Regions from separate parts of the Thalassotalea maritima genome, predicted to be linked through region 3. Evidence: predicted binding sites of a transcription regulator. Region 3 holds the regulator's gene; each other region holds the start of a gene.
What was found. Region 3 encodes sigma-54, which starts transcription at its own class of promoters, with help from an activator protein. Its sites were predicted from a motif close to GTTGGCACGNNNNTNGNNT; they were not measured.
Positions count from the first base shown of each region.

Region 1: a site for sigma-54 is predicted at 3,016-3,034, ahead of ACAX20_RS10250 (PEP-CTERM sorting domain-containing protein). Genes of this name have one in related genera too.
Region 2: a site for sigma-54 is predicted at 1,296-1,314, ahead of ACAX20_RS04385 (PEP-CTERM sorting domain-containing protein). Genes of this name have one in related genera too.

Region 1 covers NZ_CP166919.1:2,302,379-2,313,587, forward strand. Annotated here, with positions in the region: gene ACAX20_RS10235 (DUF2999 family protein) at 24-290, opposite strand; gene sucD (succinate--CoA ligase subunit alpha) at 423-1,295, opposite strand; gene sucC (ADP-forming succinate--CoA ligase subunit beta) at 1,295-2,461, opposite strand; gene ACAX20_RS10250 (PEP-CTERM sorting domain-containing protein) at 3,156-3,956, shown strand; gene ACAX20_RS10255 (alginate export family protein) at 4,536-5,774, opposite strand; gene ACAX20_RS10260 (DUF2986 domain-containing protein) at 6,052-6,228, opposite strand; gene odhB (2-oxoglutarate dehydrogenase complex dihydrolipoyllysine-residue succinyltransferase) at 6,350-7,825, opposite strand; gene ACAX20_RS10270 (2-oxoglutarate dehydrogenase E1 component) at 7,849-10,647, opposite strand; gene ACAX20_RS10275 (succinate dehydrogenase iron-sulfur subunit) at 10,857-11,209, opposite strand, start outside.
Region 2 covers NZ_CP166919.1:991,163-1,002,371, reverse strand. Annotated here, with positions in the region: gene ACAX20_RS04400 (hypothetical protein) at 1-195, shown strand, start outside; RNA gene ssrA (transfer-messenger RNA) at 373-727, shown strand; gene ACAX20_RS04390 (hypothetical protein) at 1,015-1,101, shown strand; gene ACAX20_RS04385 (PEP-CTERM sorting domain-containing protein) at 1,362-2,108, shown strand; gene ACAX20_RS04380 (EAL domain-containing protein) at 2,293-4,686, shown strand; gene ACAX20_RS04375 (M16 family metallopeptidase) at 4,802-7,582, opposite strand; gene pdxH (pyridoxamine 5'-phosphate oxidase) at 7,956-8,609, shown strand; gene ACAX20_RS04365 (electron transfer flavoprotein-ubiquinone oxidoreductase) at 8,683-10,317, opposite strand; gene ACAX20_RS04360 (electron transfer flavoprotein subunit beta/FixA family protein) at 10,674-11,209, shown strand, end outside.
Region 3 covers NZ_CP166919.1:383,725-394,933, forward strand. Annotated here, with positions in the region: gene pmbA (metalloprotease PmbA) at 1-939, shown strand, start outside; gene mgtE (magnesium transporter) at 1,363-2,721, opposite strand; gene ACAX20_RS01670 (HPr family phosphocarrier protein) at 2,852-3,130, opposite strand; gene rapZ (RNase adapter RapZ) at 3,137-3,982, opposite strand; gene ptsN (PTS IIA-like nitrogen regulatory protein PtsN) at 4,005-4,454, opposite strand; gene hpf (ribosome hibernation promoting factor) at 4,458-4,745, opposite strand; gene ACAX20_RS01690 (RNA polymerase factor sigma-54) at 4,770-6,230, opposite strand; gene lptB (LPS export ABC transporter ATP-binding protein) at 6,316-7,044, opposite strand; gene lptA (lipopolysaccharide transport periplasmic protein LptA) at 7,079-7,591, opposite strand; gene lptC (LPS export ABC transporter periplasmic protein LptC) at 7,581-8,147, opposite strand; gene kdsC (3-deoxy-manno-octulosonate-8-phosphatase KdsC) at 8,144-8,710, opposite strand; gene ACAX20_RS01715 (KpsF/GutQ family sugar-phosphate isomerase) at 8,714-9,703, opposite strand; gene ACAX20_RS01720 (calcium/sodium antiporter) at 9,721-10,689, opposite strand; gene ACAX20_RS01725 (outer membrane protein OmpK) at 11,133-11,209, shown strand, end outside.

The sequences.
Region 1 (11,209 bases), 1.4 Mb from region 3:
TACGCTGTTATTAATCTGAGCTGTTATTGATCAGCGCTGTTTTTTGCCATTTGCTGTTTTGCTTTTTCAAGTTCAGTGACATCAAGGCCAAGCTCGTTTACCGCATCGGCAATAAGACCTGGGTTGGTCATCACTTGCATCATCACTGGCTGTAACTGCTCGGGTGGAATGCCTAAATTGGCAATAGTTTGCATCGCCATTAACGGGTTTTGCGTTAGCTCGCTAAAAATCGCCGAGATTTGCTCGTCACTAATCGATTGTTGTTTAAGTAGTTGAATAATAGGGTTCATAGAATCAATTGACCTATCTAGTGAATATTAACAAACATTATACGCTGTAATATGAGCGCTTTGAATAGTAATACGAATAACAAAAACCCGCCAATTGGCGGGTTTTTAAATCTTAACAAGTCAACGAGTTGATTACCAACCAGTCTTCTCTTTTAGTGCAACACCGATGTCAGCTAATGAACGAACGGTTTTAACACCCGCAGCTTCTAGAGCCGCGAATTTCTCATCTGCTGTACCTTTACCACCAGCGATGATAGCACCAGCATGGCCCATACGCTTACCTGGAGGCGCAGTAACACCAGCGATGTAAGAAACAACTGGCTTAGTTACATGTTCTTTAATGTACTCAGCTGCTTCTTCTTCTGCCGTACCACCGATTTCACCGATCATTACGATAGCTTCAGTTTGTGGGTCGTTTTCGAACATTTCTAGAACGTCGATGAAGTTAGTACCTGGGATAGGGTCACCACCGATACCAACACATGAAGACTGACCAAAACCAGCATCGGTAGTTTGCTTAACCGCTTCATAAGTAAGAGTACCTGAACGAGATACGATACCTACTTTACCTGGCTTGTGGATGTGACCTGGCATGATACCAATCTTACATTCGCCTGGCGTGATAACACCTGGACAGTTTGGACCGATCATGCGAACGCCAGTTTCTTCTAGCTTAACTTTAACGTCAAGCATGTCTAGCGTAGGGATACCTTCAGTGATGGTAACGATTAGCTCGATACCCGCATCGATAGCTTCTAAGATCGCATCTTTACAGAAAGGTGCTGGAACGTAGATAACAGTCGCAGTCGCGCCAGTTGCTTCAACCGCTTCACGAACCGTGTTGAATACAGGAAGACCTAAGTGCTCTTGACCGCCCTTACCTGGTGATACACCACCAACCATTTGCGTACCGTAAGCAATCGCTTGCTCAGAGTGGAAAGTACCTTGACCACCAGTGAAACCTTGACAGATTACTTTGGTATCTTTGTTAATTAATACAGACATTATTTGCCCTCCGCAGCAGCAACAACTTTCTCAGCCGCGTCAGTTAATGACTCAGCAGCAATAACGTTTACGTCAGAGCTAGCTAGAACTTCACGACCAGCTTCTGCGTTAGTACCTTCAAGACGTACAACAACTGGTACTTTAACGCCTACTTCTTTAACAGCAGCGATGATACCTTCAGCGATCATGTCACAACGAACGATACCACCGAAGATGTTTACTAGAACTGCTTTTACGTTGTCATCAGAAAGGATGATTTTGAATGCTTCAGCTACACGTTCTTTCGTTGCACCACCACCTACGTCTAGGAAGTTAGCAGGCTTACCGCCGTGTAGGTTTACGATGTCCATGGTACCCATAGCAAGACCAGCACCGTTAACCATACAACCAACGTTGCCGTCTAGCGCTACGTAGTTCAGTTCCCACTGAGCTGCGTGTGCTTCACGCTCGTCTTCTTGCGACGGATCGTGCATTTCACGGATTTTTGGTTGACGGTATAGAGCGTTTGAGTCAACGCCAATTTTGCCGTCTAGACAGTGAAGGTTACCAGCTTCTGTGATAACTAGTGGGTTGATTTCAAGTAGAGCAAAATCGTGATCGATGAACATGTTGCCAAGACCCATGAAGATCTTAACAAATTGCTTCATTTGTACTGGGTTAAGACCTAGTTTGAAGCCTAACTCACGCGCTTGGTAAGCTTGTGGACCTACTAGTGGATCGATAGCAGCTTTGTGGATCAGGTGCGGAGTTTCCTCAGCAACCGTTTCAATATCCACACCACCTTCAGTTGATGCCATGAATACAACGCGACGTGTACCACGGTCAACAACAGCACCAAGGTATAATTCGTTAGCGATGTCTGTGCAGCTTTCTACAAGAATTTTAGCAACTGGCTGACCGTTAGCGTCTGTTTGGTAAGTTACTAGGTTCTTACCTAACCAGTGTTGAGCGAACTCTTTGATTTCTTCTTTTGTTTTAACTAGCTTAACACCGCCAGCCTTACCGCGACCACCAGCGTGAACCTGAGCTTTTACAACCCACATATCACCGCCGATCTTATCGGCAGCCTCTGCAGCTTCTTGAGGGGTATCGCATGCGAAACCTTCAGAAACTGGTAAACCATATTCAGCGAATAATTGCTTCGCTTGATACTCATGCAAATTCATGGTGTTTCCCAATTGCTATTTGAAATGAACTTAGCGTAATCCATGTTCAACAACCTGTTTTTTGAACAATTTGTCGAGTAAATACACTAAACGATTATAATTTTGCCGTGATTATATAGATAAAGCATCAGGGTTTAAACCCCTGCTTGATAGATATGTATTGAATCGCAAAAATGCTAACAAATATTAACAATCGATGCATACTTATCTGCTTCATAAGCATAAACTAGGCGGTAAGCGAATCACCAGACGCTTTGTAATTAACCCTAGTAGCAAAGATAATGTTCACTACGGTGCCAAGCGCCACAATGAGTGCCAAGCGCCACAATGAGTGCCAACTATTAAGTAGCACCTAAAAATAACACCTTCTAAACCAAGACGCTTAATGTTAATGGCTGATGCCTCAACCGGTAAAAACATCAAATCCTTCATCCACCATTTTGGACTATATTTTATCTATCTTGTGTTACCAAACGTTGTCAATATTTTTTACAAACCCAACTAGACCATCCCGACAACACCAAGCAACCCCCAGTTTTTAAAGGCTTTTTATTTTTGGCACATAGCTTGCTTTACATACAGCGAGTGAATTTTATCGCAAATGTAAACAGTGCTCGATGGGTTGCCGATGCAGGCTTCAATAATACAAGGTACTTATTACCCTTTGCTTAAGTTAAAAAGAACGAGGTATACAATGTTTAAATCAATAAAAGGTATTGCGCTTGCTAGCACCGTCGGTTTATTCGCTGCAAGCGGCAGTGCCGCAGAAATCCTGATTGACGATTATTCTTTAGATCAATTTCAGGGAACGTTTTTAGGTAAAACTATTGGCTTTTTCGATGACGGTACTGGGCCCGTTGCGAACCAAGCTGGTGACGGTTCTAATAATGGTGCCATTGGTGGTTACCGTGATATCTATGTTGAACAAACGGGTGGGACTGGTAGTGTCGAGGTTGTAATTTCTGATGGTCGATTTAAAGCTAACGTAGAAGAGAACACTACAGGATTCGTTGCCATAACCTATGATGGCTCCTCTGTATTAGGTACAAATTGGCTGAATGGGGTAGATGCGGGCGGCATAATGGAGGACTTATCCGGTACAACAGGTATCTTGTTCGAAGACGTTTTTAATGATAGACCAGCGCCAGCATCAGTGAGTATTTGGACATTTAATGGAGTGGATTATACGAAACATTCATATGACTTTGAAACTTCTGCCCTCAGTGGACAAGCTGATTTAGGTGATGCTAAGTATGACGCTTTTATTCCTTTCGCCAACTTTTCTAATTTCGGTACAATGAATTTAGCTAATGTTGGTGCTGTTCAGGCTACATTCAACGTCTACAATGACGGTACCGGTGACCAAATAAGTTCGGTAGATCTTGGTATTGGTAGAGCAGTTGCTGTGCCCGAGCCCGTCAGCATAGCCCTGTTTGGTATGGGCTTATTAATGCTTGGTGGTGTAGCAAACCGTCGTCGCAAGCAGCAACAGTAAAAACCGTATAAATTTATTTTTACTACCATTAGCCCCCTTAATATAAGGGGGCTAATTTTATGTCCTCTCAAAAACATCCAAAAACAACAGTACATTCCCCTAACCATACCCTATAGCGATTTAGTCATGTAGCGATTTAGTCATGGCTTGTTGTGGTTAGCTCTAGCTTTAAATAACATGAAAATCTTTATGAAAGCCTTTCCAGCTAAGAAAAATGACACAAAATATAATATACACTACCTAATAGACGCAGTGAGCAACTGTTCAGTGAGTTAACCAGTCTTATTGCCACTAAAACTTATGTTTAAGCACTTTGACTAAATACAACGACTAATACTTTGACTACTACGTAGTGAGATTACATTTGCAAAGATGATTACCACTAGCTAAACCCAAAGGTATGAACGTATAAGGAATTAAATGAAATTAAAACGCAGCTAAAAAACTAAGAAAACGCGACTAAGAATCAAACGACTTTACCCATCGCCCCACCAACCTGAGAATCACTACCGACCTAGCAATCGCTAACAACAGTAGTGGAATTAGTAGAGCGCAGAGTCATAAAGTAAACACGGTCAACTAAAACTTAGCACCAACCCAAAGCCAAAGTTTATCTGTGTCAACTTTACCAGCAAGCGTATCACCGGCATTATACTTTGCATACTTAATACCGGCGCTGTAATGCGTGGCAAAATTTTGCGAATACGATAGGTTGATTTCATCACCAAGATCGTCAATATCATTTAAAGACTCATCGGCTTGATAATCATGGTAAATAAAGGCCATATTGCCGTGCCATACCGGTGCCGATACCGACAGATAAATATCTTCTAGGCCGTTGCTGGGGGTTGTCAGAAACTGATCGCTCCAACCATTAAATTTATGTAGTGTCGCAAGTGGGGTTGCAAACCCGTACATACCGTCATCGCTGCCAAGGAGTTCATAACCAAGCTTCACAGTGGCCATAGCCAGCTTAGCGCCGAGTTCAAGGTTGACGTACTCAGCGTCATAATCACTGGTTGGATTTTCCGAAGATTGCGTCGCATACTCAGCTCGATAGCTAACAGGGATATCGTTAACGTTTGCCTTACCATCGAAGCTCAAACCGAAGGTATCCAAATCGTTACTGATGCCATTATCCACCTCCAGTAAATAGCCGTAGGCAACAAACTTGCCATAACGGGCTTGATAGCCAACATTAATTAGGTGATCTCGTGAGTCGACATCTCGCTCGTCAGCAAAGATTCGATTGCGCTGGGTGATATAAGCGTAGGTTGCCGAAATGCCACTGTTTACATAGTTGACACTAAACGCATCAAACGTTTGTCTATCTTGTCGCCAACCTACATGACCAACAAAACGCTGGCCATCTAAAGCAATCACTTGTCGCCCCAATTTGGCGGTTAAACCTTTGCCTTTATATTGTAAAAAGCCTTGGTCAAGCTCGGTGGTATTAGGGTCGGCAACCACCGAGTAAGCAGGGTTACTGCCCAGCGCATCGTTATAATTATCAACGGATAAAACATCGCGAGAGTCTTCAAATTCAATCACCGCATTAAAGCCGTGGTACGTTGCTGTTTGAAAATTTAATTGCGTACGTAACGTCAAGGCATCCGCATCTTTAAGCGCGTTATCTTGTTCAACGCGCTCATAGCGCAGTCTAAAATCGACAAACGCCTTGTGTTCATTGTCGCTGGCAATCACAGGCTGACTTAAGAAAATCGGCAGTAAACCAATACTAGAAACATATAAGGTGAGGTTTTTACATGTTAAATGACGTGATGGTTGGGTCGTATATTTCGAATTAGAAGTATTCATCGGTGACGTTCTCCTGGACTTCGCACAAATGCGTAGAATTACTCACACAGCCTGTCAGAACGATCAAATGAAGCTTTTACGATAAACGTATTTTCGCCCATTGAACAAGGCTTTGTCGCAATTTATAAGGAAAACTTAGTACAAGAATTGGAAAACAACCACATTAAGCAGCTATAACTCTCGACGCACATCATTACCTGAGGATAATAAAAATGCCGGTTAGCAATAACGTGAAGCTAATGACCGCATGATTTAGCAAATTATCGGATCTGCACAGTTACGTATTGCTCTCCTGATCAACCTGCTCTACTGACTTGGCTTGTTCGCTTTCAGCGGCCATTTTTGCCCGCTCCGCTTTAGAAATATATTTGGGCTTATTGCTTTTATGCAGTTTGGCATTGGCCTTTTTCTGTTTCGCTAATAACGTCGACTTTATCTTTTTCTTTCGGTTCATAATGAATCCCTCAACATGGTGCATTGTGAAGATTTGCCACCATGCAAATAATAAAAAACGCGCTACTGTTACCAGAAGCGCGTTTGATTATACACTTTATACGTAGCTAATGCGTAAGCAATTAGATATCAAGCAATAAGCGAGCTGGATCTTCTAGAAGTTCTTTAATCGTTACTAGGAAGCCTACCGACTCTTTACCATCGATTAGACGGTGATCATAAGACAGCGCTAGGTACATCATAGGACGAATTTCAACTTTACCATCGATTGCAACTGGGCGGTCTTGGATTTTGTGCATACCAAGAATAGCCGTTTGCGGTAGATTGATAATTGGCGTTGAAATCAATGAGCCAAACACACCACCGTTCGTGATAGTGAAGTTACCACCTTGCATGTCGTCCATGGTTAGCTTGCCATCACGACCTTTAATCGCTAGGTCTTTAATGCCCTTCTCAATACCGGCCATGCTAAGTGTGTCAGCATCACGAAGTACTGGTGTTACCAAACCGCGTGGTGTAGAAACAGCAATAGAGATATCAAAGAAGTTGTGGTAAACGATGTCATCACCATCGATTGACGCGTTTACTGAAGGGAAGCGTTTTAATGCTTCTGTTACCGCTTTAACGTAGAACGACATAAAGCCTAAACGAGTATCGTGAGTCTTCTCGAATAAGTCTTTGTATTGCTTACGAAGTTCCATAATAGGCTTCATATCAACTTCGTTAAACGTGGTTAACATGGCCGTTGAGTTCTTCGCTTCTAGTAAGCGGTTAGCAATGGTCTTACGTAAACGTGTCATCGGTACACGTTTTTGGCTACGCTCGCCTGATGCAACAACTGGCGCTGTTGCAGGTGCTTTAGGTGCTGCCGCTGGTGCTTTCGCTGCAGCAAGGTGTGCTTCAACGTCTTCCTTGCTGATGCGACCGCCTTTGCCCGTGCCTTTTACTTGGCTCGCTGATAAACCATTCTCGGTTAATAGACGACGTACTGACGGTGACGCGATCTCATCGCCTGACTCTTCTTGCGCTGACTCTGCTGCTGCCGCAGGAGCCGACACTGCACCGGCGTTCATTTGACCGATTACTTGCTCACCTAGTACGGTTTCGCCTTCAGCGAATAAGATCTTACCAATAACGCCGTCTTCTTGTGCTGGTACTTCTAACACAACCTTGTCCGTTTCAATATCAACAAGATTTTGATCGCGAGTAACCACTTCACCTTCCGCTACGTGCCAGGTAGAAATCGTTGCATCAGCAACTGACTCTGGCAATACCGGTACGATGATATCAATCACTTTCGCGGATGCGGTATTCGCAGGTGCTGCAGCTGGCTTTTCAGTTGCTGGCGCTGCTGCCGCATCACCTTCAGATAGCATACCAATTACTTGCTCACCTAATACGGTTGCACCTTCGTCTTCATTGATTGCCGTGATAACACCGGCAGTTGGTGCAGGTACTTCTAAAACCACTTTATCGGTTTCGATATCAACCAAGATTTGGTCACGTTCAACTTTATCACCGACTTTTACGTGCCATGTTGCAACACTGGCGTCTGCTACCGACTCAGGTAAAACAGGAACTTTAATTTCAGTTGTCATTTTTATTCCTTAACTAAAACTTTTTATAACGTTAACGCATCATGAACTAATGCTTGTTGTTCTTTCACATGCAAAGACGCATAACCACATGCCGGAGCTGCGGATGGCTTACGACCAGCGTAGATCAGAGGCGCACTATCGCCAATGGCATTACGGAAATTGTGTTGTGAACAATACCATGCGCCTTGGTTTTGTGGCTCTTCCTGGCACCAAACGTAATCTTTGGCGTTTGGATACTGAGCGATAACGTCTTTTAATTCTGCTTCAGGGAATGGGTAAAGCTGTTCGATACGAACAATCGCCACATTCGTCTGTTCATTTTTACGACGTTGATCAAGTAATTCGTAGTAAACTTTACCCGAACACATCACAACGCGTTCAACATTTTCAGGCTTGATATCATCAATCTCGCCGATAACATTGTGGTAAGTGCCTTCCGCTAGCTCTTCTAATGAAGAAACCGCTAACGGGTGACGCAATAATGATTTAGGTGACATGACGATCAGTGGACGACGCATTGGGCGCACCACTTGACGACGCAACATGTTAAATACCTGTGCTGGCGTAGAAGGAACACAAACTTGCATATTGTGATCTGCACAAAGTTGCAAGAATCGCTCTAGACGAGCCGATGAATGCTCCGGACCTTGACCTTCGTAACCGTGTGGCAACAATACCGTTAAGCCACATAAACGGCCCCACTTTTGCTCACCTGATGATAAGAACTGATCAAACACCACTTGTGCACCGTTGGCAAAATCACCGAACTGCGCTTCCCAAATGGTTAAACCACGAGGCTCTGCTGTTGCGTAACCGTATTCAAACGCTAATACCGCAACTTCCGACAGTACCGAGTCATAAACCTCAAATGGGCCTTGTTGCTCGTTTAAGTTTTGCAGTGGCAAATACGTCGATGCGTCATTTTGATTATGCAATACCGCATGACGGTGGAAGAAGGTACCACGACCAGCATCTTGACCGGTAATACGCACACGCTCACCACCATCAACAATCGTCGCGTACGCTAGGTTTTCGGCAAACCCCCAATCAAGCAGCTTTTCACCGGTAGCCATCTTTAAGCGATCGTCATAAATCTTCTTAACACGAGAATGAACTTTATGATCTTCTGGGTACTCAGTGATGGCCTTAGCAAGTGATTTTAACTTATCTAGGTTGATTTCTTTGTCGTAAGCATCATCCCAGTTGTGACCTAAATATGGAGTCCAATCTACCGAATGCTCGGTCATTGGGCGCCACTGCTCTACCGTACACTGACCTTCGTCAAGTAACTTACGGTAGTAGTTCACAAAGTCTTTATTTTCAGCTTCAGAAACCACGTTTTCTGCTACTAACTTGTCAGCATACAGTTGACGAGGCGTCGGGTGCTTCTTAATTTTTTGATACATCAACGGCTGAGTTGCATTCGGCTCATCCGCTTCGTTATGGCCGTGACGACGGTAACAAACCAAATCAATGACTACGTCGCGCTTAAACTTATTGCGATAATCAACCGCAATTTGTGACGCTAAGATAACGGCTTCTGGATCATCGGCATTCACGTGCAGGATTGGCGCCTGAACCATTTTGGCGATATCAGTACAGTATTCCGTTGAACGCGTGTCTTCTTGTTTCGATGTGGTAAAACCAACTTGGTTATTCACCACGATACGAATCGTACCGCCTACCTTATAAGCACGTGCTTGTGACATGTTAAAGGTTTCTTGTACCACACCTTGACCCGCAATGGCTGAGTCACCGTGAATGGTGATCGGTAAGACTAAATCGCCTTTATCACAGTCACGGCGATCAAGACGCGCACGTACCGAACCAATAACGACCGGATTAACGATTTCTAAGTGTGACGGGTTAAACGCTAGCGCTAAATGGACATTACCACCTGGGGTAACAAAATCAGACGAGTAACCTTGGTGGTACTTAACATCACCAGAGCCAATTTGATCGACTTTACCAGCGAACTCATCAAACAACTTGCTTGGGTTTTTACCCATCACATTGATCAATACGTTCAAACGACCACGGTGTGCCATACCTAGCACGACCTCTTTGGTGCCGTGCTCACCTGCGCGAGTAACGATTTGCTTAAGCATTGGAATTAAGCTGTCACCGCCTTCTAGTGAGAAACGTTTTGCACCAGGGAATTTTGCACCTAAGTATTTTTCTAGGCCATCGGCTGCAATCAAGTCTTTTAAGATGTCTTTTTTCAACTCAGTTGAAAAGCTTGCGGTTGAACGCACACTTTCAAGACGTTGCTGTAACCAACGCTTTTCGGTCGTTGAGGTGATGTGCATGTACTCTGCGCCAATTGAACCACAGTAGGTTTGTTTTAGCGTGTTGTAGATATCACCTAACTTCATCGACTCTTGGCCTACTGCCAAAGAACCAACATTAAACTCTTTATCAAACTCTGACTTTGATAAGTCGTGATGTGATAATTCCAAATCACGTACGCGTTCTCGCTGCCATAAACCCAACGGGTCTAAGTTAGCGTTTTGGTGACCGCGGTAACGATAAGAGTTAATCAACTGCAATACACGTACTTGCTTAGCATCAGCTTCAGAGCTTACTGCTACTTGCTTAACGTTTTGTTTTGCCAATTGACGAAACTCATCACGGATAACCGAGTGATTGGTTTCTACATCAACACCATCTACTTTGGGAAGCTCGTCAAAAATCTTGCGCCACTCATCAGAGACTGAGTGAGCGTTTTCAAGATACGCTTCGTATAGCTCTTCAATATAAGCAGCGTTATTACCACTTAAATGGGAAGACTCTAACCAAGCCTTCATTGCACCTTCTGGCATTGCCTAATCCTATGTATTGGTAGACTAAATTGTTTCAAGCATGATCTCTATCATGCTCACATGAATTGACTGAAGATAACACAGTGTTAGCCAAAAGCTAACGGGATGTTATTCGCCAACTCAGAAAAACGAAAATGCCAGGCCCACTTACGCGGGCCCGGCGATATACCTTTTCACCACAAGCTTAGCTTGCAGGCTGAGTGGTGTCGTTATACCGCTCTTTGTAGCAACATCGATTTAATTGAACCGATGGCTTTTGTTGGGTTTAAACCCTTAGGACATACATCAACACAGTTCATGATACCGTGACAACGGAACACACTGTATGCGTCTTGTAAGTCATCTAAACGCTCATCCGTTGCGGTATCACGGCTATCGATTAAGAAACGATACGCATGTAATAAACCCGCTGGACCGATGAACTTGTCTGGGTTCCACCAGAATGATGGACAAGACGTTGAGCAACACGCACATAAGATACATTCATATAAGCCGTCTAACTTATCGCGATCTTCTAGCGATTGCAGATGCTCACGTGCTGGTTGCTCTTTACCGTCATTAA
Region 2 (11,209 bases), 610 kb from region 3:
CATGAGCGATTCGGCGTCTATCCTTACAGCATAAAACTTAAGCATTTGATTTGGTATATGGAAGAACGATTGCTTTGGATCCGCTCTGCACACACCAGTTATCGATATTATCTAGCGATTAAAGGCTTTTGCGAATGCACTGGAAAATGGCCTCACTGGCAAAACCAATTAAATATAAGAAAACCAGAGATATAAGCGAAAAATGAATCAAATCGAATAACATTTGTCCAACTAAAAGGTGGTACACAAACTGAGACACAATGAGCTTAAATATAACTCTTGCTCATAATCCTCAGACGGGCTAGAATGCCCTTTATCACTCACTTAGCGTTAAATCGTGTAAGTTTGTACACCAACGGTAAAATGATACTCGGGGCGGATTTAGGATTCGACGGGATTCACGAAACCCAAGGTGCATGCCCAGGGGCGGTTGGCCTGGTAAAAAGCCGCAAAACAATAGTTGCAAACGACGAAACGTTCGCACTAGCCGCTTAATTTAGGCTAGCCATCCTCTCAAAGCCTTTCCTGTTGGCTTGAGAAGCGATGGTCACCCCAAACAGGATAGCGAGGGAACCTTGTCTGAGGGTGAACCGCGAAACCGTATCAGACTCACCAGAAGGAAGCCTGTCGTTTGGCGTCTGACTGGTTAAACAGTAAAACGACTAAGCATGTAGGACCGAGGATGTAGGTTTTTCGGACGGGGGTTCAACTCCCCCCCGCTCCACCACCTCCATGATTAAAGACGCTCAAGGGCGTCTTTTTTTATGTCTGAAAGTCTTGTTTTATAAAGATTTTGTTATAAATCGAGTGCCAATAAGAATGTTTAACGGGTACCGTGACAACCAACAATTTAAGTAGGTAATTTGAAACTGAAATTAAAATAAGAGAGACACACATTCTGGGACGGTACCTAGCAAAAGGCATAGATCCAAAAACTACAAAGACGATCAGCAACGCCAGCAACAAGAACTTCATGCCAATACATTTGAGCAAGTTACTAAAAATTGGTTTGAAATTAAGAAAACTGAAATCCAAGAAAATACCGCTAACGATCTGTGGCGCTCGCTTGAACTCCATATCTTGCCCGAGCTTGGTAAGTAGCCCGTCAGCCAGATCACCGCACCAATTCCATGATTAAAAACGCTCAAGGGCGTCTTTTTTGTCTTCAATTAAGATTTTCTGATCAGCACTTTAAATCCACTTTAGTGTCAAAAATTTTTACAAAACTTACACGCCACTTACCCCGAATCGCCAGAACCAAAACATAAAGCATTGATTTAATTACACTTAAAATCAATGGAATGTTTTTTGCTTTTACAAGGCAGAGGTCTTTATTAGCTCAATTCGGGGCACTATTTATTATGAAAAGCACGTTTATTATATTGTTGATATTGACAATAGTTTTTTCTATTTCAGCCAAAGCAGGTGTTATCGAGGCTAACACATGGAATAGTAATGAAGAAGGAGGTACAGTTGTTGGTAACTACAGTGTACAAATAGATAATGAAACTCATCCTGGTTTCATATATTTTTTCGTAACTGTCGAACCATGGAATGCTGAAGCTTTAGGTCTATTTATTGATTTTGGTGATTTTGATGCTAGTTTGGCGGGTGATGTCGATCCACTCTCTAATGTGATAGTGCAGTTAATACCTCAATCAGATGATGGTGACCCTGTAGATGTTTCGCTACTTGCTTTAGATACAGAGTCTAATGACTGTGGTAATGGTTGTAATTTGAACGGGTTTCCTATTGATGGCGTTGAATGGGAGATGGTTTACAGATTAAACACTAATGGTTCAGCAGATCCAGTTCAGACAACCGCTTGGAAAATAGATATCGACGCGTTTTCTAACGAAACTTTTAAAAACTTTTTGAGAAGTGATGACGCCTTAAGTGCCGATTATATAGCTTTACGCTCACAATCGGTATGTTCTGGTGATGGTACTTTAGATGGTAGCACTACGTGTGGAGGGAGTGAAAAAACTTATTGGACTGGTGGCCCTAGAGATCCACGAACCGACATACCTGAGCCTCATATTTGGTTAATGTTTGGTTTAGGATTTATTGGGCTTATGATTAGCCGCCGGAAAAACCTACAACGTTAATATCTTAACCATTCATGTCATATTGAGAGGACTCGTTATGCTAGGCATAGCGAGTCCTTTTCTTGTCTAACTCTGCATAGTAAATGCTTGCTTTTAACTGCATTTTTTGTCATCTTACCTTTATAACCGCTTAAAATAACAACAAATGATATTGATGCAATCGATATCAACACAGGACAAGCGCATGACCACTCTATTTTCGAGCATTCGTAGCCGTATTTATTTCTTTTTTGTATTGCTTCTTATTGCTGTTCAATCGGTTTCTTTCCTAACCTCATACTATTCTAATAAACAAAGAACGGAACAACAGCTCGCAACTCACCTAAATAATGCCGAACAAATACTTAAAGAAAAGCTCGATAGTCGCAGTTACTATCTAACCGCATTCACTGAAATATCAGCAACTGATTCAAGCCTTATCGAACAGTTTGAGTTAGAAAATAACAACATCACCTTACCGCTTAACAATCATCGTAAGCGCATTGACGCCGACATTGCCTTAGCTATTGATATTAATGCAAAAGTTATTGGCCATTTGCAGGTAAAAGATAGCAATAAGGAAATTAAACGGGTCGAAACTGGTGAACTTATTAACCTCCAGTTTTCGCAAACAGATTGGTTGATGGACCACCCTATTGAAGTACTTTATGCCGACAGTAATACCATTTACCAAATGGTGATCAGTCCCGTGCAACAACAATATGAAACCATCGGCCACATCGCCCTTGGTTACTCTATTAATACTGCACTAGCAAATGAGCTTGCTGGTTTGAGTAATTTTCATGTTGGCTTTGCTCTTGAAACAAACAAACAATGGCAATGGATAGCGCATAGTGACTCGATGACTGACACCACGGAATCGACGTTAACCGTGTCTCCATTTAATAGTAACCATAGTGATAATTTAATTGGTAAAAAACTGCCACTCGGTAGCATTGACGACAACCAAGTGAATGCGACGTTCTTTCAATCACGTTCGAACCTGATCGGTGCGATCCGCCAAGACAGTTTCAATATTTTTGTTTTAATCACTATTACGCTGGCAATCTCAATGCTCGGAGCATATTCGATAGCTAATGGTATTACCCGCCCTATTCGTTCGTTGGTCACCATTGCCAATAAAATTGCCAAAGGTAAATACGCACCAGCGGTTACTAGCGAAGTTGGTACGACATCCGAATTAACCCTTCTTGCCGAACAGTTCTCAATGATGCAGGACGCCATCAAAGAACGGGAAAAGGAAATCACTAGCCAAGCATTTCGCGATATGTTGTCAGGTTTACCTAACCGAAGTCAGTTTTATCGTGATGTGAACGATCTAAAACAGCCATTCTTATTGTGCCAAGTCAACTTACGTAGGTTGTCTGAAATCAATGATACCTTGGGACATGAAGTTGGCGATGAAGTCATTTTAGAAGTGGCTCAACGCTTACAAAAACTTGAAAAACCGCTCTATCACACGTCAGGTAACAGCTTTTTGGTACGTTTTGATAGTCACTCAATTGACGATATAAAAACATCTATCGATGCCATTAGCCAAGAGATGGAGCCAATTTTTGTTTACCAAAATATCTCAATCCACTTACAAGCCAATATTGGTGTAACCTTAAGTGATGGTTGGACACATGCTAACCAAGTGCTTAAGGAAGTCGACTCAGCTATGCAGTTGGCAAAACGTAATAATGTTATTTACCAAGTATACGATCGTCAAATCGACTTAAATACCTTAGATAGATTACAACTGGTCAACCGCCTGCGAGGCGCGATAGAAAATGATGAATTTGTCTTATTTTATCAGCCTAAATTAAACTTAGCCGATAACTCAGTGCAAGAAGTCGAAGCGTTAGTCCGCTGGAATCATCCAGTTAATGGCCTTATTACACCTGACTCTTTCATTCAAATAGCCGACCAAACCGGGCAAATGTCAGCGCTCAGTAAATGGGTGCTTAATGAAGCAATCAAGCAGCATAAACGCTGGCGAGATGACGGTATCGACTTGAAGGTCGCTATCAATATTTCACCAGAAAACCTACTTGATGATGAGTTTTGTCACTACTTGATCAACACCTTATCTGAAGATAGTCAGATCATCGATGCTCTTACCTTCGAAATCACCGAAGATGCGTTTGTCGATAACAACTCTAAAGCCATTGATAACCTATTAATGCTACGCCAGCACGGTGTTAACTTATCAATCGACGATTTTGGTACGGGCTACTCTTCGCTCGCTCAGTTGAAAAATCTACCGGTACAAGAGCTAAAAATCGATCGAGCTTTCATTCAACATTTAGTGCACCAGCCTGAAGATCAGTTGATTGCTGACTCCACCATCAAGCTGTCACATCAACTTGGCTTAGTGGTTGTCGCTGAAGGTGTAGAAAACCGTCAAACGCTCGACTGGTTACGTGAACAAAATTGTGAAAAGGCGCAGGGCTACTTTATCAGTCGCCCACTTTCTAGCGATAACCTAGAAAAATGGCTAGCGAAGACCGAATATAAGGTTAAGCAGCGTGTTGATAAAACGACTAAAAAGGTCAACGCAAAGGCGACGCCTAAACAGCAAACTACGACCGAGTAAGTCATCGTTCATTGCCACGACGGAAATAGTGTGAACTAATTCAAGTATCAAACTATCCAGACCACAAAAAAGCCGCCATATAGGCGGCTTTTGCTTTACCTGCATCAGCGATGCTTTAATTACTATTAGCTTTTACCTTAGCAAAGTCACCTGCAACAAAATAGTTAAAGTCCATATTGCCAATGTATTGTACAAATACACGTTGAACCTCTTGTTTCGTTAAGGTCTTTACTTTTGCGATTTGCGCATCGTAATAGTCAAGATCGGTACCAGTGAAGCTGGCATCGTTAATCACGCCTGCAATCGCCTTATCACTTGCCCACGCTCGTTTACGATTAGCAATAAAGCCTTGTACTGCTCGCTCTAGCTCTTCATCCGTAAAACCATCCGCAACCACTTTTGCGACTTCTTCTTTATACGCGGTAATAACCGCATCCATGTTTTCTGGTGCAGCGATAGCGATCGCATAGAAAATACCCTGCGGGTCAACCATATCAAGTTGCATGCCTGCCCCTACCGAGTAGCTGTAGCCCTCTTTTACACGAATTCGTGCGCCAATGCGCGACGTAAACGGATCACCACCGAATATGGTATTGGCTATTTGTAGTGCAACATAATCATCATCCTGGCGAGTCATGTTCAGCGGATTAATGACAAACAACTGAGCATTAGCTTTGTCAGGCGTTTCCGTCTTCAGCATGGTGCCTGCAACGTTTTTTAAATCGGTTGGCATTTTTTGCCATGGAGTATCATTAACATAACCCGCTAATACCGATTCAAGTTGATTTGATACCGCATCAGCATCAACATCACCAACAACAGTAATATGACCATTATTAACGTTAAAGTGTGATTTAAACAACGACTGTAACTGCTCACTCGTCACCGCTTTGGTGTTAACGATTTGCTGGTCTAAATCAAGATACGCCTTAGGGTGTCCTGCAGGATAGTTATATAACGTTTTACGATACATGTTGGCAGCGATTGAACGCGGATCATTACGCTGCGCCTCAATGCCGGCAATCGCTGAACGTTGCAATACTTCAAGCTCTTTTTCAGGAAAGGTTGGTGTTGCCAGTAATTCACCTAAAAACGTTACGGTTTCTGCCATATTTTGCTTATCAGTGGTAATAGATATATTCGTTTCACCTGCTGACGTACCAATATTAATTGAACTTTTTAGCTGATCTAGACGTGTCGCGATCTGCTCTTTTGTATAACGTTCGTTACCTAATTTCAGCAAATTGCCAACAAAACCAATCGCAGTACCTTGGTTATGCAAGCTTTGCGCGCTTCCTGCTGGAAAATGCATTGAAATTACGACCTCATCTCCACGTAATTTTTTCGGGTAAACATTCACTTTGGTACCAACCGGCCACTGCTTTTGCACCAAGCGGGCTTTAATATTACTTACCGTGTTGTCGTAAATTTCACCTTGTGCAGCAACCTCTTTACCTTTGTAATCTTTTAACACATTATCAAGGTTTGGAGCAGCCGGAATTTCAGCTCGTACAGGCTTATCGGTAGGAATGAAACGACCTAACGTGCGGTTACTCGCAACAAAATATTTTTCAGCGACCGCTTGCACTTGCTCTGGTGTTACCTTTTCAATGAGATCTCTAAAGTAAAATGCGTGGCGATAATCACCTTTAGCGATATATTCAGATAACTGCATGCCCACTTTGGTAACATCACGCATCGCTTGCTCTGCTTGTTTCGCTAATTTCAATTTAGCTAGCTTAACTTCTTCTTCGCTGATCGGCTGCGTTTTAATATTTTCAATAAGCTCGATCAAAGCGTTTTCAATCGCCGCAGTATCTTTGCCTTTTTCACCCTGTGCTATTAAGAAGTACTGAGAACTGTCTTTAAGCATAAAGCTCATATTAAATGCCATACTGGCAACACCGGATTCAACTAAACTCTTTTGTAAACGGCCACGAGTATAATCACCCATGATTTCTTCAAGCACCTGAATAGCCGCTGCATCGGGGTGTAAACCACTTGGAATATGATACGCTAAACCAACATATGGTAAGTCGCCAACGCGGCGCAAATTGACTTCGCGTTCGCCATCTTGCGTAGGCTCAACCGTGTACAAGGCTTGGATCGGTTGTTCCGGCTTAGCAATGGCGCCGAACTGTTTCTCGATGAGAGCAATGGTCTTTTGTTTATCAAATCGACCGGCAACCGTTAGCACAGCGTTATCGGGACGATAGTGGGTTTTATAAAACTCGCGTAGGCGTTGAAATGGGAAGTTTTCAACATCAGAGCGAGCTCCTATCGTTGAGTTACCATAGTTATGCCAAAGGTATGCTAACGATGACATACGCGCTAATAACATGCGGATGGCGTTGTTTTCGTTGCGTTCCATCTCGTTGCGCACAACAGTCATTTCGCTTTGCAGCTGTTGTTCCGTAAAGGTTGCATTGACCATGCGGTCGGCTTCCATACCTAGTGCCCAAGCCAGTGAGTCTTCATTCGCGTCAAACACTTCAAAATAGTTGGTGCGATCTAACCAAGTTGTGGCGTTAGTCGCCATACCACGCTTTTTAAATTCTGTATCAATGCTTGGGTAGTTAGTTGAACCTTTAAACAACATGTGCTCTAACAAATGCGCCATACCGGTTTCACCGTAATTTTCATGTACGGAGCCAACGCGGTAGGTTATGTTTACTAAGGTTTTTGGTTGTGCCGCATCGGGATAGAGCAACACTTTTAAGCCATTTTCTAAAGTGTATTCTTCAATACCCTCTACGCTTCGTACATACGTTAGCGGGCTCACCGATGATTGAGTTGCCGCCGCCGTTGTTGCTTGCTCTGCGGTTGCTGTACAACCAGTTAAGCCAATCGCTAAAGAAACCGAAAGACCAACAAGGGTTGGTTTTAAAAATCTCATTATTTAACCTTTTATATTATTATGATTATCAAAGAGCTCTGCTCTAACCTGTAACGCTAAATCACTAAAGCTATTATCGAGTAGTGTGCTGTACGCTAATCGACAAGCTATAAATATCGCTAACTTAACACTAACCAAATACCTTACCAACCATCAACCAACAAATTGTTAAAAAATATTTTCAACAATGCTTACATGCCATTCTGAGTCGCGTAACCATGCGTCATGGCAAGTAACGAACCTATTCTTTATTACAACCAGACAGTTGTTCTAAACCACGATCTCAGTAAACGCTTTATACTCATCAGAATTTTGTTTTTCAGTCCTAAATTAGTTGCTACAATTGTTTATTATTCAATAGAATCTTGCTGTTATGACATTTTTACAAAAGCTCCGCTTAATTTTTACCTTTGGTCAAGGTGTTGCCCTCCCCCTACCTGAAATTAGCGACGAGCAAGACCCAATAGAGTTTTTTAAGCATTGGTTTGAAGAAGCAAATGATTCAGGTATTTTGCTGCCTGAGGCTATGTCAGTAAGTACCTGTTCGGCCGATGGGCAGCCATCGTCACGTATGGTGTTGTTAAAAGACTTCGACCAGCAAGGGTTTGTTTTTTACACTAATTATGGCAGTAGAAAGTCGCAAGATTTAGCCGAAAATCAAAAGGTGGCGCTGCTATTTCACTGGAGCGTGCTACAGCGTCAAGTCCGTATTGAGGGTGTTGTTGAAAAAGTCGACCGTGACAAATCAGAGGCTTATTTTCATAGTCGCGATCGAGGCAGTCAAATTGGTGCCTGGGCGTCAAAGCAAAGTCAACGACTAAACAGCCGAGACGAATTAAAACAGCGCGAGCAACAATTTAAAGAACAGTTTTCAGCCCAAGAAGTGCCACTACCCGAGTTTTGGGGAGGCTTTCGTATTCGTCCTCAATACATGGAGTTTTGGCAAGGGCGCGCCAATCGTTTACACGACAGAGTCTGTTTTCAAAAACAAGACGATGCATGGCAACATTTTAATTTATACCCTTAACAACAGATAGCGCGAATAAAAAGCCAGTGACAATGTCACTGGCTTTTTATTCGCGTTGGCGAGCAATGCGCAATTACATATTCGGGTAATTCGGACCACCGGTACCCTCAGGCGTTACCCATGTAATATTTTGACTTGGGTCTTTAATATCACATGTTTTACAGTGCACGCAGTTTTGTGCATTAATCACAAACTGCTGCTCACCCTGTTCATCTTCAGTAACTTCATAGACACCGGCCGGACAGTAACGCTGTGCCGGTTCATCCCATTTATCAAGGTTCACTTTAATTGGGATTTCAGTATCAAGAAGTTTTAAATGACACGGTTGCTCTTCTTCATGGTTGGTATTCGATAGAAATACACTGCTCAATTTATCAAAGCTCAACACGCCATCTGGTTTAGGGTAATCAATTTTTGCACATTCACTGGCAGGCTTAAGTTGGGCGTAATCATGACTCTCATCACGGAAATTAAACGGTAACTTACCTGCAAAGAAGTTTTGATCTAAGGTATTGTATGCCCCGCCCATAATCGTGCCTAATTTATGAATCGCTGGCCCGAAATTACGGGTACGATACAACTCATCATATAACCAAGACTGTTTAAATTTGCTGGTAAAGGAAGTCAGCTCTTGACCACCTTCACAACCTGAAGCGAGTGCTTCAAACACAGATTCTGCGGCAATCATGCCCGACTTCATCGCCGTGTGATTGCCTTTAATTTTAGCGAAATTGATGGTACCGGCATCACAGCCGACTAATAGACCACCTGGCATAGTCATTTTAGGCAGTGAATTAAAGCCACCTTTGGCAATAGCTCGTGCACCATAAGAGACACGCTTACCACCTTCAAGATATTGAGCAAATTTAGGGTGATGCTTCAAACGCTGGAATTCATCAAATGGGCTAAGGTGAGGATTTGAGTAATTTAAGTCAATGATTAAACCCACAAACACTTGATTATTTTCAGCATGATATAGATAACCACCACCAGTCGTATCTTTATCTAACGGCCAGCCAGCCGTGTGAACCACTAAGCCTTCTTGGTGTTTTTCGGGATCAATGTCCCAAATTTCCTTAAAACCTAGGCCATAGTGTTGTGGCGAGCTGTCTTTATCAAGCTCAAATGAGTTGATTAATTGCTTACCTAAATGGCCACGACAACCTTCGGAAAAAACAGTATATTTCGCGCGCAGCTCCATACCTGGCATATATGAATCTTTTGGTTGGCCATCTTTATCAAGCCCCATATCGCCGGTGATCACACCAGCAACTTTACCGTCTTCAATAATGACTTCTTGGGCAGGAAAGCCTGGAAAAATTTCAACGCCCAAGCTTTCAGCTTGCTCTGCTAACCAACGACACACATTGCCCATAGAAACAATATAATTACCATCATTGTGCATGGTTTTCGGCACCAACGCGTTAGGCAGCTTCGTTGCCGCATCGGCATCTTTTAATAAATAAATATCATCGCCCGTCACTTGCGTCGTTAGTGGTGCGCCAAGTTCTTGCCAATTTGGAAATAATTCATTCATGGCACGCGGTTCAAAAACCGCACCCGACAAGATATGAGCTCCAACTTCAGAGCCTTTTTCAACCACACAAACCATTAACTCTTGTTCATTTTGCTGAGCTAATTGCATTAACTTACATGCTGTCGATAAGCCCGATGGACCGGCGCCAACAATGACAACATCGAATTCCATAGATTCTCGTTCCACGCTATCCCCTTAATCTAAAATACTGAGCTCTTTTAGTTTTTTAGAGCTTTTATTATTAATGGCCATCCGTTATACCACTTTTATTTACGTTGCGCGACTCCCAAACGGCCCTAGAATTGCGATTTATTAACATTATGATAATTTTACATTGACCTTTTAAGGACCACTTAGTAGTCTGTCCGGCAACTTTTCGAATACGTTTTGGTCAAAATTAAAGCGATTACTTCAAACACTTGTTTGACTATCACCCTTTAATCGTTTAATAAATAAGATACACAACATATTCTCATAATAAAAAACACAACAAGACTTCCCCTATAGGGATATATAACGAGGTAGCTATGAAAGTACTTGTACCTATCAAGCGCGTCATCGACTATAACGTCAAAGTACGTGTAAAGTCAGATAATTCAAATGTTGATCTGACCAATGTCAAGATGGCCATCAACCCATTTTGTGAAATTGCCGTTGAAGAAGCGGTTCGCTTAAAAGAAGCAGGCACCGCAAGCGAAGTAATTGCCGTATCTATTGGTGATAAGAGCTGTCAAGAACAGCTACGCACTGCACTAGCGCTGGGTGCTGATCGTGCCATTCAAATCGATACAGATGCCAACTTAGATGCACTTAATGTCGCTAAGCTATTGCAAAAGATCGTCGAAGAAGAGCAACCAGACATTGTCTTACTAGGTAAGCAATCTATCGATTCAGACAACAATCAAACAGGTCAAATGCTAGGTGCATTAACGGGCATGCCACAAGGTACCTTCGCATCTAAGGTTACCGTTGACGGTGACAAAGTTGCCGTTACTCGTGAAATTGATGGTGGTCTACAAACCGTATCACTGTCTTTACCTGCTATCATCACCACCGATCTTCG
Region 3 (11,209 bases):
GAGATAGCAAAGCAGGCAGAAGTCAGCGCATTGCAAGAAGATAGTCGTATTATTAATTCTGATGGCGCTAATTTTGCAAGTTACGAAGGCTTTAAAGTTTACGGAAATAGTCATGGTCAATTAGTCGCGTATCCGAGCACTCGTCACAGTTTAAGTTGTATGATGATTGCAGGCGTAGATGGTGAGATGCAGCGAGATTACGCTTATACAGTGAGCCGTCAATTTGGCTCCCTAGACGATCCGCAAAGTATAGGTAAACAAGCTGCACAGGCCGCGGTAGCACGTTTGCAACCTCGAAAAATTAACACCCAAAAATGTAAAGTGATGTTCCGTTCGGATATCGCCAATAGTTTATTTGGCCATTTTATCGCTGCGATCAGTGGTGGTAACTTGTATCGACAATCATCGTTTTTACTCGATGCCTTAGGGCAAACTGTTTTCAATAAACATCTCAATATTCGTGAAATGCCGTTGATTAAGTGCGGTTTGGCAAGTTCTGCATTTGACTCTGAAGGGGTAAAGACTCAAGAGCGAGATATTATTAGCCAAGGGCAATTACAATCATATCTATTAACCAGTTACTCAGCACGAAAATTAGGGATGAAGACGACGGGTAATGCTGGTGGTATTCATAACTGGCATATTTCTGCTAATGGTGGCGATTTTCAGCAAATGCTTAAGGAGCTTGATACCGGCTTGTTGGTAACGGAGCTCATGGGGCAAGGGGTTAACGTGGTGACTGGTGATTATTCTCGAGGAGCAGCAGGTTTTTGGGTGGAAAATGGTCAAATTGCTTACCCTGTCGCCGAGATAACCATTGCTGGTAATCTAAAAGATATGTTTGCCAACCTAGTACTTGCTGGCAATGACTTTGATTTGCGTGGCAGTATTAGAACCGGTTCACTGTTGATTGAAGAGATGCAGGTATCAGGTCAGTAGTTACAGCGTATTTGCAGCTAACGTAGTGTAAAAAGTCGGCATCGCCGACTTTTTTATCATTTATAGGGCATATTAGCTAGAGCGTGTTGATCTTTCAGGGTTAAATTTTGTTCGAATTAAATGCATTTTTATCGCGGCACTTGTGATACGCATAGTTATTCTACGCACAGAGCAAGTAACAATGAAAAAAATGCATTTAAACGAATCCAAAGGACAGCTTTTATGACGCCTTTCTACTGTGTTATCAATTACTTATGTGAGTAACCCCACAACATAAGTTCTGCCTTGTATAAAAACATCATAAATTGCTGCAAAAACAACCTCATAAGATCAACACGCTCTAGTTGTGGTCTCGAGCACGTGGTGCTTTAAGTGCCGTTATAGTTGACGCATTTAACTAACATACGGAGTTAACTCACGAGTTTAGCTTAGTAAAAGGGTTGCAGTACCTAAGAAGGCAAAAATGCCAACTACATCGGTGATGGTGGTTAAGATCACGCCTCCCGCAAGCGCTGGATCGATGTTGATTTTTTTCATCGCTAATGGGGTGATAACCCCTGCGAGACCAGCGACAGTAAGATTGGCTAACATGGCAAAGGCGATGATGCCACCGAGTAACAAGTCTTGTTTCCAGATAGAGACAATGCCGGCGATGAGGACAGCCCAAATAACGCCATTGAAGAAACCAACGGCAAGCTCTTTGGTAAGTATGGTTTTGGCGTTGTTATCACCAATGTGACCTAGTGCTAAACCGCGAATAACAAGGGTTAGTGTTTGGCTACCCGCGACCCCCCCCATGCTTGGTACTAAAGTGTTTAATACCGCTAAAATTGCCATTTCAGCTAAGATTGGTTCAAACAGACTTGATACTGCAACCGCAAGTAGGGCTGTCAATAAGTTGACACCAAGCCAAATAGAGCGCTGTTGAGTACTTTTTATCACGGGCGCAAACGTATCGGCTTCGTCATCAAGACCTGCCATACTCATCATTGAATGTTCGGCGTCTTCACGAATGATATCAACCACATCATCAATGGTAATACGACCCAGTAAGCGATTTTCGTGATCGACAACTGGCGCTGAAAACCAATCGTATTTTTCAAACAGTTTAGCGACTTCGGTATCTTCCAAATCGGCCACTACCGGGATGGTTTCATCGTCCGTTATCTCGGCGATCGTTTGCTCTGGACGGGCAGTCACTACTGCTGCGAGCGATACCGAACCAATTAGTTTGTCTTCACGGTTAACCACGTAAAATGAGTCAGTGGCTTCAGGTAATTCACCTTTTAAGCGTAGATAGCGTAATACCACATCGACGGTAACATCCGGTCGTAAGGTGATGGTATCGGTATTCATGATACCGCCAGCGGTATCTTCCTCGTAGGCGAGCGCTTGTTCTACGCGGGTTCGATCTTGCGCGTCCATTGACGCGAGTACTTCACGATAAGCAGAATCAGGTAAGGTACGTAATACCTCAGCCAGGTCATCGATATCCATACCTTCGGCAACCGCAGCAACCTTTTCCGGTTGCATATTCTTCAGTATGCCTTTTCGTACTTCTTCGGATAACTCTTCGAGGATTTCACCGTGGGCATCACCGTCGATTAACTGCCACAATACCTGTCGACTTTTCGCTGGTGATGACTCAAGAAGCAAAGCAATATCATAAGCTGGCATGTGTTGCAGCATTTTGCGCACATAGACGAACATACCGCTATCAAGAGCGGTATTTATTTCTAAGAGTCGTTGTTGGCTAATGTCTTGCTTCGACAATTCTGGCATGGCCACCTCAATGTCACAGTTGTTTTTTCTTGTGAGGTATCTTGTTGAAGTGTAACGCAAATAGCTATTTTTATCAGCTAATATTTGTTGCCTGTAGAGTATTTAATAGCGATTAGGCTGAATACAGGAGTTACTCGCCTTCATCAAATTTGTCTACAAAAAGCTGGCATACAGCATTGAGTGCAGTAGTCGCATCGCTACCGTGAGTATCAACGCGTACGGTTTTTCCTTGGCTACCTGTTAATAACATTAACCCCATAATAGAACCGGCATCTGCTGTTTTACCTTCTAATGTGAGGGTAATCGAAGCATCGAAATTTTGACTGAGCTTTGCCAGCTTGGTCGCTGCGCGTGCGTGCAGGCCTAACTTGTTGACTATGGTAACTTCTCGGCTAGCGTGTTGAGTCATGGTTGATTACTTGCTTAACTCGCGATGGCGAATTTGTACGTCTTTGTCTTCGTTTTTAAATTGCTTGGCTAAAGCTTCGGCAATATATACACTGCGATGTTGGCCGCCGGTGCAACCGATAGCGATAGTTAAATAGCTACGGTTATTGCGTTCAAGATGTGGTAACCAAGTCATCATAAAAGAATTGATTTGCCAGATAAATTTGGTGACAAGCGGTTGTTTAGCCATAAAATCTTGCACAGGTTGGTCAAGACCATTGTGGTTTTTAAGCCCATCTTCCCAAAATGGATTGGGTAAAAATCGGGCATCAAAGACATAGTCGGCATCGCTTGGAACACCGTATTTAAAGCCAAAGGAGGTAAAGACGATAACCAAACTTCCGGTCTTTTTACCAAGCACTCGTTCACGAACTAAATCCGCTAATTGATGTGGTGTAAGGCTGGAGGTGTTAATGTATAAATTTGCTCGAGTGGCGACAGGGTCGAGTAATTTTTTTTCAAGCGCGATGGCCTGATCGAGCGCCATATTTTTTTTGATCAGCGGATGCAGGCGGCGCGTTTCACTATAACGACGAATCAGCTCATTATCGTCGGCATCGAGATACAGAATATTTAACTCGACAGCCGAAGGAAGATAGTCGATTATTTCACTGGCATCTTCTGGATTGCTTGGTAAATTGCGCACATCGAGCGATACAGCCACCCGATCGTAATCGTTAATAACGGTATGTGTTAGGGCAGGTAAAAGGTTCACAGGGATATTATCAACGCAGTAATATCCAAGATCTTCAAGTACCCTTAATGCAACGGTTTTACCTGAGCCTGAGCGACCACTGACGATCATTAACTTCATCTAATTCAACCTTTTATGATAATTATTTTTCGGCGACAAGTGCATAGAGCTGCTCAGCACTAAGACAGCGACGTACTTTTTTACTGGTATCTTTATCAGCAAAAAAACGGGCTACATTGGCTAGGGTTTGCAAATGCTGCTGGCAGCTGTCTTCGGGAACAAACAGCGCAAAGAAAATATCAACTGGGCGATTATCAATCGCATCAAAGTCGATAGGCTTATCGCAAGTCATGAGCACGGCAATTGGCTTTTCGCTGTTATCTATTTTTACATGGGGAATAGCAATGCCATTACCGATACCCGTGCTGCTGAGTTTTTCTCTGTTAATAAGGCCGTTGAGCAAGTCCTTGGCACTTGCAGAAGATATTTTATTAGCGGCAATGAGACTAATTTGCTCAAGTATATTTTTTTTACTGTTGGCCGGAGCTGCACATATTGTGCAATCCGGCGACAACAAAGAGGTAAGATTCATAGATTAATGACTGGATAATTTGGCCTTATGTTTGAGCACCTGCCGATCAAGTTTGTCAACGAGCGCATCAATTGATGCATACATATCAACGTTTTCGGCGGCACCAAAAATTTCACCTTGGTTAACATTAAGGGTGGCTTCTGCAATTTGTTGTAATTTTTCAACTTTTAACACGACGTAGACATTATTAATGTGATCAAAATGTCGAGACAGTTTTTCAAATTTTTGTTCTACATAACTTCGCAGAGAATCGGTTACTTCTACGTGGTGCCCAGATAGATTGATTTGCATAAGCTCGATCCTTATCGTTGGTGCTTAAATTAAGCTCTTTCTTTGGTTTGATGGAGGTATTCCCAAGGACTCTCGATATTTGGCTATGGTTCTACGTGCCACGTTAATGCCTTGCTCGGCAAGTAACGCGGTAATCTTGCTATCGCTTAACGGCTTTTTCGGATTTTCCGCTTCGACCAGCTTTTTGATTAACGCGCGTATGGCTGTAGATGAACATTCTCCACCGCTGTCGGTACTCACATGGCTTGAGAAAAAATACTTTAATTCGAATATTCCTCGCGGCGTGTGCATGTACTTTTGTGTGGTAACTCGCGATATTGTTGATTCGTGCATTTCGACCATTTCAGCAACATCATTTAATACCATCGGTCGCATTGCTTCTGGACCGTGTTCAAAAAACGCTTGTTGTTGTTGAACAATACAATTAGATACCTTTAATAAGGTGTCGTTGCGACTTTCTAGGGATTTGATAAACCATTTTGCTTCTTGCAAATGTGAGCGAATAAACTGGCTGTCTTGCGCTGACGAGGTTTTTGCCATGGCCGCATAATGATTATTAATATTCAACCGAGGTGTGGTGTCGGGATTTAATTCAACTTGCCAGCGACCATTTTTTTTGAATACTGAAACATCAGGGATCACATATTCTTCTTGCGATTGGGCTATCGCGTCACCTGGTCTTGGGTTGAGACTATGAATTAAGCGCATGACTTGCTGAAGCTGATCTTCTTTGAGCCTTGTCTTTCGCATAATGGTGCGAAAGTCACGATTAGCCAACAGGTCGATATGATTAGTAATAATCAATTTGGCTTCGCTTAAATATGGTGTATCGGCGTCGAATTGATTAAGCTGGATTAATAAACAATGTTGTACCGAAGAAGCAGCGACGCCAATAGGGTCAAACATATGGATTCGTTTTATAACCGCTTCTACTTCATCGAGTTCAACGTCGTCATTGCCTAAACTTTCTAAAATATCGGTCGGTGAGACGGTTAAGTAACCAGCATCATCAATCGCGTCGATGACTGCAATGGCGATACTGCGATCAACTTCAGTAAATGGAGTGAGTTCCATTTGCCAAAGTAGATGATCGTGAATGGTCTCGCTGGTTTCCCCTTGGTAAGTAAATTCTTCAGAAAGATCTTTACCTAAACCAGTATTAGATGTCCCCGCGCTATAGCTGTCTTCCCAGGTACTATCGATTGATAATTCTTGCGGAATATCTTCTTGCGACAATGCTTCGGATGTTGAGATTTCATCTTGAGTCGGTGTGGCATCTTCACTGCCATCGTTGCTGTCGTTTGATGTGTTGTCTGCGCTGTGTTCTATCGTTTCATTGGCTTCAAGCAATGGGTTGCTTTCTAGCGCTTCTTGAATCTCTTGCTGCAAGTCCAACGTCGAGAGCTGCAGCAATTTTATCGCTTGCTGCAGTTGTGGAGTCATCGTTAAATGCTGGCCAATGCGCAGCTGAAGACTGGGTCTCATAGACTGTGTAATTCCTACAAACTCAATTGTTATTTATTTTCGGCACGCTAGCTAGTGATGGCGATGCGCACCTTATGTCTCTTAACTATAGCGTGAATTTCTCGCCTAAGTATACATCTCTGACTTGCTGATTTGCCAAGACCTGTTGGGCATTCCCTTCAGCAATGAGTTCACCATGACTGACGATGTATGCGTGTTCACAGACATCAAGCGTTTCACGAACGTTGTGATCGGTGATAAGTACGCCGATACCGCGATCTTTGAGGTGTAAAATAATTTTTTTAATATCGCCGACAGAAATAGGATCGACACCGGCAAATGGTTCGTCGAGCAAAATAAATTGTGGATCAGCAGCTAATGCTCTGGCGATTTCAACGCGGCGGCGTTCACCACCAGATAAGCTCTGTCCGGTATTTTCAATGATATGGCCAATATTAAACTCTTCTACTAACGAATCTAACTTTTCTTGACGTTGCACGGTATTTAAATCTTTACGGGTTTGCAAAATGGCCATAATGTTATCGTAAACGGACAGTTTACGAAAAATCGACGCCTCTTGTGGCAGATAGCCTATACCATGTCTTGCCCGCTCATGCATTGGCGCTAAGGTTAAATCGGCCTCGTTCAAGGTGACGCTACCGGCATCACTGGCAACCAAACCTACAATCATATAAAACGACGTTGTTTTTCCGGCGCCGTTTGGACCAAGCAAGCCTACGACTTGTCCAGCCTTAACTTTTAAGCTGACATTCTTTACTACCTTGCGACCTTTATAGGCTTTAGCAAGGCTTTTTGCTTCCAATATTGCACTCATAATTATCTAGTTTTTGCCTTACCTATACACGACCTTAGTTAGGTTGCTTTTCTTGCTCTATTTCATCTGGCTCAATGATGGTGGTGACGACGCCTTTACCATCAGTCGCGCCATCAGCGGTTAATGTTTCTGTGGCTAGGTTATAGGTAATGGTCTCGCCTTGAACCATGCTGCCCTCTTGGCTCACCTTGGCATTGCCACGAATAACAACGGTGCTGGTGGTTGGTGAATAGCTAATTTCGTTAGCTTGAAGTTCAATTTTGTCGCCATTTTCAAGTGTCTGGCTAAACTTGGCTGGTTTACCTTTGGCTAAATATTTTTTTTGTTGGGTGCCTTTGATATTACTCACTTGCACCAGATCCGCTTCAATAGCGAGAGAGCCTTGGCTGATTTTGACGCCTCCAATATAGCTGGCAATACGGTTTTTTAAATCCGTTTCCTGCTTTTGAGCGACGATTTTAATCGGTTTTTTAAAGTCAGCTTTTTGTGCTGTACTTGCAAAACTCACAGTGCTAATTAGTGCCACAATCAGCAGTTTATGAGTCATTTTTGTTAAAGACTGTTTGTACATGTTCTTTCAATGTCAATTTGGTGGTGTTGATATCAACATGCAAACCTGAACCATGCATGGTAAATCCTTTACCTTTAAGGTAGATGGTTTGCTCTGAGGTGATGATGTTGCTAGTTAAATCGAGCTGCAGGTGTTCGCCAGCTACCTCTGATACATAAGCATTTTTATCATCACTAACTAATCTTACTCTATCTTGCAGTATTAAGATATTGTCATTACCAAGAAAGCCCTTGTCAGCTGACAAAGTCCAGATTGCAGAGCCATCATCTGGGTAGATAGTATATGCTGGTGTCAGCAAATTCGCTTGCTTGCTTTGTTCAAAATAGGTCATTTGATCTGCGTAAATGGTATGTTTTAAGTTACCGTCGCTGTCATACTGACTTGAACTAAGCTGTTCGGCAATAAATGCTGGTTCATCAACCGGATCAATGAGTGGTTCCGGCATTTGGCTTGATTGCTGGTATTGCAGATAACCATATATTGACAATGCCAATACAAATAGAGCGATTGATACGTAATGCAGTTTGCTCATACGCTACTGCCTGTTGCCAGATGAAGAGTGTTTTGGGCTTGCATAATTAAATCACATAGCTCGCGCACAGCACCTTTGCCACCACCTAAAGTGGTGATGTGATCGGCACTTTGTTTTACCAATGGGTGCGCATCTTGCACTGCAACCCCTAAGCCGACTTGTTCAATACATGGTAAATCAGGTACATCATCACCTATGTAGGCTACATGCTCTAGTGCGATACCTTGTTGCTGGCAAATAGCTTGAAGGTGTGGCATTTTGTCTTCTTTACCTTGCAAAATAAATTTGACGTTGAGCGCTCGCATACGTGCTTCAACAATATTCGATTGACGACCGGTAATTACCGCGACATCGACACCATGACTGCCTACTGCCTTAATACCAAAACCATCTTTGGTATTAAAAGCTTTTAATTCTTCACCGTCATTACCTAAGTATATGTAGCCATCAGAAAAAACACCGTCGATATCACAAACTAGTAAGCGAATATTCTTTGCACGATTAAAAACCTCTGTAGTAACAGGGCCATATAAAGTTGCAGTAACTTGCGTTTCTAATGACATAATCTAGAGAACTCCTGCTTTTAAAATGTCATGCATATTCATGGCACCGATTGGTTGTTGGTTATCATCGACAATGATCAGGCCATTAATACTTTTATCTTCCATTAATTTTAACGCTTCAGCCGCTAGCATCTCGGCCTTGGCAACGATAGGTGAATGGGTCATTACGTTAACGATACTATCTTTATGAAAATCAATTTCTTCATCTAAAATACGACGCAAATCGCCATCGGTAAACAAACCAATTAATTGATTATTGTCATCAACAATACACGTCATTCCTAAGCCCTTCTGTGTCATTTCGACAAGAGCTTCTTTAATAAGTGCCCGTTGATTGACGACAGGAACACGTTCGCCGATATGCATGATGTCGGCAAGTCGCAACAAGAGACGCTTGCCTAAGCTGCCACCAGGGTGTGATAAGGCAAAATCATCTGCGGTAAAACCACGAGCGTTGAGCAAGGCTACCGCCAATGCATCGCCCATTACCAGTGTTGCGGTAGTACTTGATGTTGGCGCTAAACCTAAAGGGCATGCTTCTTGTGGCACTTTAATACAAATATGTACATCAGCCAGTTTAGCGAGGGTTGAGTTTTCGTTACCTGACATTGCCACCATAGTGGCACCGATACGCTTGATAACCGGCATAATAGCCAATACTTCGTTGGTTTCGCCTGAATTTGAAATGGCTAATACCACATCTTGACTGGTTACCATGCCTAAGTCGCCATGACTTGCTTCACCTGGGTGAACGAAAAATGCTGGTGTTCCTGTACTTGCAAAGGTCGCCGCAATTTTACCGCCAACATGGCCAGACTTACCCATACCTATGACAATAACTCGTCCTAAGCATTCAAACATTAATTGGCATGCCTTAGCAAAATTGTCGTCAACGTATTGTGTTAGGTTGTCTACCGCTTGCTTTTCAATATTGATTACACTGCGGCCATGTTGTTTGAATTGTTCTGCGTTAGGCATAAGACTCTCTGACATAAGGCATTCTTATAGGATTAACTAAAAATCAGGTATTGGTATACGAAAAAGCTAAGCAATATTACAGCGCCTTTGGCTCGGGTTATACGAAAACGGCCACTGCGGCTTAGGCAAATAAAAAATAACATGATGGTAACGGCGAGCATATATGGTACATCGCGACTCGCTACCTCACTATCAACGATGCCTGGTGCAATAATGCCAGGCAGTGCCAGTACCGCAAGAATATTAAAGATATTAGAGCCAATGATATTACCAAGCGCTAAATCATCCTCTTTTTTAATGATACTGACAATACTTGCGGCAAGCTCTGGCAAGCTGGTGCCGATAGCAATAATGGTCAGGCCAATAACGAGATCACTAATCCCCATCGCTTTAGCAATCATAGTGGCAGAATCAACCAAATAATTGGCACTTAGCGGTAGTAAAATAATGCCGAAAATAAGCCAACCTAAGGCGACTGGTGTCGCTACCCCCGCAGGGATATCGGATTCGGCTTCGATAAGCATAGGGTCTTGGATACTATTGTCTCGAGATTGCTTTAAACTGATCAATAATAGGCTGACGATGAAAACAACAAAGCCTGCCAACAATAACCAGCCTTCAACAGCGGTAAAGTTAAGGTCAAACAGCATAAAACTGGCAATAAAAGTGATCAGTAATAAAATGGGCATTTCGCGCTTTAGGGTCGATGATGACACTAATAGCGGTTTACAAAGAGCGGTAAAACCAAGTACTAAGGCAATATTAGTAATGTTAGAACCAATAGCATTACCAATGGCGGTATTTGGTGCGCCATGCAAGGCTGCGGTTGCGGCAACCACCATTTCGGGTGCCGAAGAGCCCATAGCGACGATAGTTAAACCAATGATCATTGGGGCGATACCGAAATTACGCGCAATGGCTGCCGAGCCATAAACAAACTTGTCAGCGCTATAAACTAAGGCGGCTAAAGAAAAAATTAATATCGCGATTTGGATCAGCATGGTACTCCGTTTATGTTAGGTTTTTGATACTTCTCTAGGGCAAATTGTCGTATTTATTGCACTGAATGAAAAGTAAAAATAAAGAATTCCTTAAAAATTTAGCATTTTGTCGTCGTTAACTATATTTCTGCGGCATCAAAATGGATTTTTTACGCTGTTTTAACGAATAACCAACCAATAACGTCTAAAATAATCCATTAGTTCATCAGTTTTATGTGATTTCTTGTAATCCGAAGAATCACAATGACTTGTTATCTAAGTTTTTTATTGCATAGCGGTAAGTGAATTAATTGATAACAGACGGTAATGATAAATGAGCGGTATTTGTACAAAGAATCACAACAATAGCCCCTAAAAAATCACTGCAGCGATACAGGGCGTTGCTAAATGGTCTGGCATCTAGATTTTAAAGGTTAAGGGTTAAAGGTAAAAGGTATACATAAATGCGTAAATTAGTTTTTGTATTAGCCGCTGGTGCTGCAATGTCTGCAGTTCCTGCTCAAGCAGAGTACTTATATGG